DNA from 2 places in the Comamonas antarctica genome. Region 2 is predicted to be linked to the other one. Evidence: riboswitches for the same ligand, from Rfam matches in the RefSeq annotation. Region 2 holds a riboswitch; the other holds the start of a gene.
What was found. A riboswitch is a leader RNA that binds a small molecule or an ion and turns the genes downstream of it on or off. The one in region 2 is predicted to bind S-adenosylhomocysteine.
Positions count from the first base shown of each region.

Region 1: another riboswitch for S-adenosylhomocysteine. It lies ahead of metH (methionine synthase); the one in region 2 lies ahead of ahcY (adenosylhomocysteinase).

Region 1 is NZ_CP054840.1:4,008,762-4,012,344, forward strand. It holds gene metH (methionine synthase) at 1-1,601, opposite strand, end outside; S-adenosyl-L-homocysteine riboswitch at 1,629-1,721, opposite strand; gene HUK68_RS18680 (CoA-acylating methylmalonate-semialdehyde dehydrogenase) at 1,888-3,411, opposite strand; gene HUK68_RS18685 (LysR family transcriptional regulator) at 3,525-3,583, shown strand, end outside.
Region 2 is NZ_CP054840.1:3,606,208-3,609,790, forward strand. It holds gene metF (methylenetetrahydrofolate reductase [NAD(P)H]) at 1-55, opposite strand, end outside; gene HUK68_RS16790 (TlyA family RNA methyltransferase) at 52-834, opposite strand; gene ahcY (adenosylhomocysteinase) at 1,062-2,492, opposite strand; S-adenosyl-L-homocysteine riboswitch at 2,556-2,668, opposite strand; gene HUK68_RS16800 (MFS transporter) at 2,715-3,583, opposite strand, start outside.

The DNA.
Region 1 (3,583 bases), 400 kb from region 2:
GCGATCTTCACCGCGGTGTGCACGCGCGAGCAGGTCGCGCCGCCGATCAGCAGCGGCGTCTGGCGGCTGCGGAAGTACTCGTCCTTCTGCATCTCGCCGGCCACGTACTGCATCTCTTCGAGGCTGGGCGTGATCAGGCCCGACAGGCCGATGATGTCCGCGCCCTCTTGCTTGGCCTTGGCCAGGATCTCGTGGCAGGGCACCATCACGCCCATGTTCACGACCTCGAAGTTGTTGCACTGCAGGACCACGGTGACGATGTTCTTGCCGATATCGTGCACGTCGCCCTTGACGGTGGCGATCACGATCTTGCCCTTGGAGCGCACGTCCTGGCCCGCGGCCTGCTGCTGGCGCTTTTCTTCCTCGATATAGGGCACGAGATGCGCCACGGCCTGCTTCATCACGCGTGCCGACTTGACCACCTGGGGCAGGAACATCTTGCCCGCGCCAAACAGGTCGCCGACGACGTTCATGCCGGCCATCAGCGGGCCTTCGATCACATGCAGCGGCCGGCCGCCCTTGGCCAGCACCTCCTGGTAGGCCTCCTCGGTGTCCTCGGTGATGAAGTCGGTGATGCCATGCACCAGCGCATGCGCCAGGCGCTGCGACACCGTGACCGGGTGGTCGGGCGTGCCGCGCCATTCGAGCTTCTTGCTTTCGTCCTTGGCGCCGCTCTTGGCGGTTTCGGCGATCTCCACCAGGCGCTCGCCGGCATCGGGCCGGCGGTTGAGCACCACGTCCTCGACGCGTTCGCGCAGCACCGGCTCGAGGTCGTCGTAGACGCCGACCATGCCGGCGTTGACGATGCCCATGTCCATCCCCGCCTGGATGGCGTGGTACAGGAACACGGTGTGGATGGCCTCGCGCACCGGGTCGTTGCCGCGGAACGAGAACGACACGTTGGACACGCCGCCCGAGACCTTGGCGCCGGGCAGGTTCTGCTTGATCCAGCGCACGGCCTCGATGAAATCGACGGCGTAGTTGTTGTGTTCCTCGATGCCGGTGGCGACGGCAAAGATGTTCGGGTCGAAGATGATGTCCTCGGGCGCGAAGCCGACCTCATCGACCAGGATGCGGTAGGCGCGCTCGCAGATCTCGATCTTGCGCGCGAAGGTATCGGCCTGGCCCTGCTCGTCGAAGGCCATGACCACGGCCGACGCGCCATAGCGCTTGACCAGCTTGGCCTGCTGCTTGAAGGGCTCGACGCCCTCCTTCATCGAGATCGAGTTGACGATGCCCTTGCCCTGGATGCAGCGCAGCCCGGCCTCGATCACCGCCCATTTCGACGAGTCGACCATGATGGGCACGCGCGCGATGTCGGGTTCGGAGGCGATCAGGTTCAGGAAGCGCACCATCGCGGCTTCGCTGTCGAGCATGGCTTCGTCCATGTTGACGTCGATGACCTGCGCGCCGTTCTCGACCTGCTGGCGCGCGACGGCCAGCGCATCCTCGAACTGGCCGTTGAGGATCAGCCGCGCAAAGGCCTTGGAACCCGTGACATTGGTGCGCTCGCCAATGTTGACGAACAGCGTGTCCTCGCCGACAAACACCGGCTCGAGGCCCGACAGACGCATCGGAGGAATGGAAACTTCAGACGGCATACAACTCACCTGCACAAAACAAGGGCCAACAGGTGAGCGTCGTTGCGGAGAGCGGAACCCCAAGCCTGACAGTGGGTCCGATGATGGATCGGACCGACCGCTGCAACGCTCCTTGGGGGTTAACCCGGGATTTTAACGGGGTCGCGGCGGGGTTGCCGCCGCTGGGGTTCTGGAAGGGGGGACGTTCATGGTTCGACGCGGCCGGCGAGGCGGGCTCACCACGAACGGCAAAACCGCTCGTCCTGAGCTTGTCGGAGGACGCTGGTGGAAAGCCGAAAACCCGTCCTCACTTCGCCGTCGGCATCACAAACTCCGCGCCCTTGCCGATGCTTTCGGGCCAGCGCTGCATGATGCTCTTTTGCTTGGTGTAGAAGCGCACGCCTTCTTCGCCATAGGCATGCATGTCGCCGAACAGGCTCTTCTTCCAGCCGCCAAAGCCCTGCCAGGCCATGGGCACGGGGATCGGCACATTGATGCCGACCATGCCGACCTGGATGCGGCGGCCGAACTCGCGCGCCACGTTGCCGTCGCGCGTGAAGCAGGACACGCCGTTGCCGAACTCATGCGCGTTGACCAGATCCACCGCCTGGGCGAAGTCGGGCACGCGCACGCAGGCCAGCACCGGGCCGAAGATCTCTTCCTTGTAGATGCGCATTTCCGGCGTGACATGGTCGAACAGCGTGCCGCCGAGCCAGAAGCCGTGGTCGCAGCCCGCACCCGCCGTGGCGCCGTCGAAGCCGCGGCCGTCGACCAGCAGCTGCGCGCCCTCCTGCTCGCCCAGCGCGATGTAGCCGGCAATGCGTTCGCGCGCGGCCTGGGTCACGATCGGGCCCATCTCGGCGGCCAGGTTCTCGCCATCGAGCACCTTGAGCGTGCGCGTGCGCTCGGCCAGCTTCTGCACGACCTGGTCCGCCACGTCGCCGACCAGCACCGCCACGCTGATCGCCATGCAGCGCTCGCCGGCCGAGCCGTAGGCCGCGCCGATCAGCGCATCGACGACCTGGTCGATATCGGCATCGGGCATCACCACCATGTGGTTCTTCGCGCCGCCCAGCGCCTGCACGCGCTTGCCCAGGCGCGCACCGGTCTCATAGATGTAGTTGGCAATAGGCGTCGAGCCGACAAAGCTCACGGCCTTGACTTCGGGGTGCTCGATCAGCGCATCGACGGCTTCCTTGTCGCCCTGCACCACGTTGAACACGCCGTCGGGCAGGCCGGCCTTCTTCAGCAGCTCGGCCATCAGCAGCGAGGCCGTGGGATCGGTCGGGCTGGGCTTGAGCACAAAGCTATTGCCCGCGGCAATCGCCACCGGGAACATCCACATCGGCACCATCACCGGGAAGTTGAACGGCGTGATGCCCGCGACCACGCCCAGCGGCTGGCGCAGCGTCCAGTTGTCCATGCCGGTCGAGACCTGCTCGGTGAAGTCGCCCTTGAGCAGCTGCGGAATGCCGCAGGCGAATTCAATGATGTCGATGCCGCGCGCAACCTCGCCCTGCGCATCGGTGAACACCTTGCCATGTTCGGCGGTGATCGCATGCGCGAGTTCGTCCTTGTGCTGGTTGACCAGCTCGAGGAACTTGAACATCACGCGCGCGCGGCGGATCGGCGGCGTGTCGGCCCAGGCCGGGAAGGCGGCGGCCGCCGAGGCCACGGCGGCATCGACATCGGCGCGGTTGGCCAGCGCCACGGCGCCGGTCACGGCGCCCGTGGCCGGGTTGGTCACGGGCTGCGTGCGCACGCTGGTGCCGGCCACGCGCTGGCCGTGGATGAAGTGGGTGATCGAGGCGGTGGAGATGGCGGCGTTCATGGAATGAATCCTGTGGTGGGTCGCAAGACGATGACCGAAGTGTAGGCAGCCATTCGCGCCCTGCCCAGCCCTGCCAGATGAATTGGTTGTTTAATTTGATGAACAATGGCGCCATGAATTCCAATGATTCACTGAAAACCGAACAGCTCTGGTCGCATCTCTGGTGGCTGGT
Region 2 (3,583 bases):
GGGTCTTGGGCGGGAAGAATTCGTAGCTGATGGGTAATGCGTTGCCGTGGATCATGCGCCCCTCCGCGCGTGCACGAAGAATTCGCGGTTGCCGTCGCCGCCGGTGATCGGGCTGTCGATCCAGCCGCGCACTGCGAGGCCGAGTTCGGCCAGGCACTCGCGGATGCGCTTCTCGACCACGGCATACGAGGCCGGATCACGCACCAGGCCGCCCTTGCCGATGTGCTCGGGCTGCAGCTCGAACTGCGGCTTGACCAGCATCAGCAGGTCGCCTTCGGGCGCGAGAAACGGCACCACGGCCGGCAGCACCAGCGTCTGCGAAATGAAAGACAGGTCGCCGACAATCAGCCCGAACTGCTGGCTGTCGTCGGGCGCGCCCTCGAAGGCGCCGGCGTCCAGCAGCGTGTCGATGTCGAGCGTGCGCGCATTGACGCGCTCGACGCAGACGATCTTCTCGTGGCCGCGCAATGCCAGGTTCAGCTGGTCATGGCCCACATCCACGCCAACCACGCGCTCGGCCCCCTGCTGCAGCAGGCAATCGGTGAAGCCGCCGGTCGATTGGCCGACATCGAGGCACCACTTGCCCTGCGCCGACACCTTGAACGACGCCAGCGCGGCTTCGAGCTTGAGGCCGCCGCGCGACACGTAGCGCGCCTCGGCCACATCCAGCAGCCGCAGCTCGGCATCGCCGGCGAGGTCTTCGCTGTTCTTCTTGATGCCCTGCCATACGCCGGTGGCCGCGGTGCGCCATTCGACGCCCGAGGCAATCAGGCGCTGGGCCTGTGCACGCGAAGCGGCAAGGCCCTGGTCTACTAGCAATTGATCGGCACGCATGGAGAAAATCCGTCTCAAAAAAGAAATCGCCGCCGAGGGTCACCGACCACCGGCAAAGCCGCCCCCTAGGACGCGAAAACTTTCATAGAGCTTGCAAGACGCATGGCCTATGAACTGGCGCGGCCCAGCATGGAGGCAGCGAGGAAGGGCCGCCCCGCACCGAGGCTGCCGTCCCCCTCCACCGAAGGATGAGAGGGGGAAGCGACGTAAGTCGCTCAGGGGGTGCATCAATACCTGTATGTGTCAGGCTTGTACGGGCCCTGCTTTTGCACGCCGATGTAGGCGGCCTGGCTGTCGGTCAGCTCGGTCAGCATCGCGCCGACCTTCTTCAGGTGCAGGCGTGCGACCTTCTCATCGAGGTGCTTGGGCAGCACGTAGACCTTGCCGACGGCATACACGTCCTGCTTGGTGAACAGCTCGATCTGGGCAATCGTCTGGTTGGCAAACGAGGCGCTCATCACGAAGCTGGGGTGGCCGGTGGCGCAGCCCAGATTCACCAGGCGGCCCTTGGCAAGCAGGATGATCTTCTTGCCGTCGGGGAAGGTGATGTGGTCGACCTGGGGCTTGATCTCTTCCCACTCGTACTGCTCGATCGACGCGACGTCGATCTCGTTGTCGAAGTGGCCGATGTTGCAGACGATGGCCTCGTCCTTCATCGCGACCATGTGCTCGTGGCGGATGATGTCGCGGTTGCCGGTGGTGGTCACGAAGATGTCGGCCTTGTCAGCCGCCCACTCCATGGTCACGACCTTGTAGCCTTCCATCGCCGCCTGCAGCGCGTTGATCGGGTCGATTTCCGTGACCCAGACCTGGGCGCTGAGCGCGCGCAGCGCCTGGGCGCAGCCCTTGCCCACGTCGCCATAGCCAGCGACCACGGCCACCTTGCCGGCGATCATCACGTCGGTGGCGCGCTTGATGCCGTCGACCAGCGATTCGCGGCAGCCGTAGAGGTTGTCGAACTTGCTCTTGGTGACCGAGTCGTTGACGTTGATGGCGCGGAACAGCAGCGTGCCCTTGGCCGACATTTCATTGAGGCGGTGCACGCCGGTCGTGGTTTCCTCGGTCACGCCGATGATCTCGGCCGACTTGCGCGTGTACCAGCTGCCGTCTTCGGCGAGCTTGGCCTTGATCGCCGCGAACAGGATGGTTTCCTCTTCGCTGCCGGGGTTGGCCAGCACCGACAGGTCCTTCTCGGCCTTCTGGCCCAGATGCATCAGCATGGTGGCATCGCCGCCATCGTCGAGGATCATGTTCGGGCCTTCTCCGGGCGTGCCCTTGGCGCCGAACTCAAAGATGCGGTGCGTGTAGTCCCAGTAGTCGGCCAGGGTCTCGCCCTTGATGGCGAACACCGGCGTGCCGCTGGCGGCGATGGCCGCGGCCGCATGGTCCTGCGTCGAGAAGATGTTGCACGAGGCCCAGCGCACCTGCGCGCCCAGCGCCTGCAGCGTCTCGATCAGCACGGCGGTCTGGATCGTCATGTGCAGCGAGCCGGTGATGCGCGCGCCCTTGAGCGGCTGGGCCGCGGCGAATTCTTCGCGGATCGCCATCAGGCCCGGCATTTCGGTCTCGGCAATCTTGATTTCCTTGCGGCCCCAGGCGGCAAGGGAAATATCGGCAATGACCGAATCAACAGGGGTCAGGGGAACAGCTGCGTTCATGGTTTTCTCCGTTACGGATGGCAAAACCACGCTCTGGGGGGAAGGCACTCACCGCACAGACGACGTGGGTGAGCGTCGTTGCGAACGCCGGGCCGGGGGCCGCTGGCGGGTTCCGAGCCTCACGCACCGCCGGGCACCGGATGGTGCGGGGGTGCGCTGCAACGCTCCTCGGAAAACCGCCATTCTACAAAATTTCCCAATCCCGCGAAGCGCGGGCGGAAGTTAGGCCCCGGCCTTCGCGAGCTGGCGCACCCGCAATGCCATTGCCAGCACCGCCGCCAGCAACACCAGCATGAAGGCCACCAGCCCGGACCAGCCGGTGTTCTGCATGAACCAGCCGCTGCCCGCGCCCAGCAGGCTCGAGCCCAGGTAATAGCCCAGCAGATAAAGCGACGACGCATGGCCCTTGGCTTCGCGCGCGATCCGCCCGACCCAGCCGCTGGCCACCGAATGCGCAGTGAAGAAGCCGATGGTCATCAGCACGATGCCGGCAACGATCGCGGCCAGCGCCGGCGCGAGGGTCAGCAGCACGCCCAGCGCCATCAGCGCCACGCCGGCCAGCAGCACCGGCGCGCGCCCGAAGCGGTCGGCCAGCGCACCGGCGACCGGCGAGGCAATGGCGCCGAACAGATAGGCATAGAACACATGGCTGACCTGCAGCGGGCTCAGCGAATAGGGCGTGCCGGCGAGCAGAAAACCCAGGTAGTTGTACATGCCGACGAACACGCCCATCAGCCCGAACGCAATCACGAACAGGCCCAGCAGCCCGGGCTGCGCCAGGTGCCGGCCCCAGGCGCGCAGGTGATAGGCCGCACCCAGGCCGGTCTTGCGCACGAAGTTGCGCGAGACCGGCAGCAACAGGTAGAAGCCGATGGCCGCCAGCAGGTTGACCAGGCTCAGCGCGGCCAGCGCAATGTGCCAGTCGACATATTCGCTCATCACGCCCATGGCCACGCGCCCCAGCATGCCGCCCAGCGCCGAGCCGCCGACATAGAGGCCCATCGCGAAACCCAGGCCGCGCGGCTCGATCTCCTCGGACAGGTAAGCCATCGCCACGGCCGGCACGCCGCCCAGCAGCAGGCCTTCGAGCG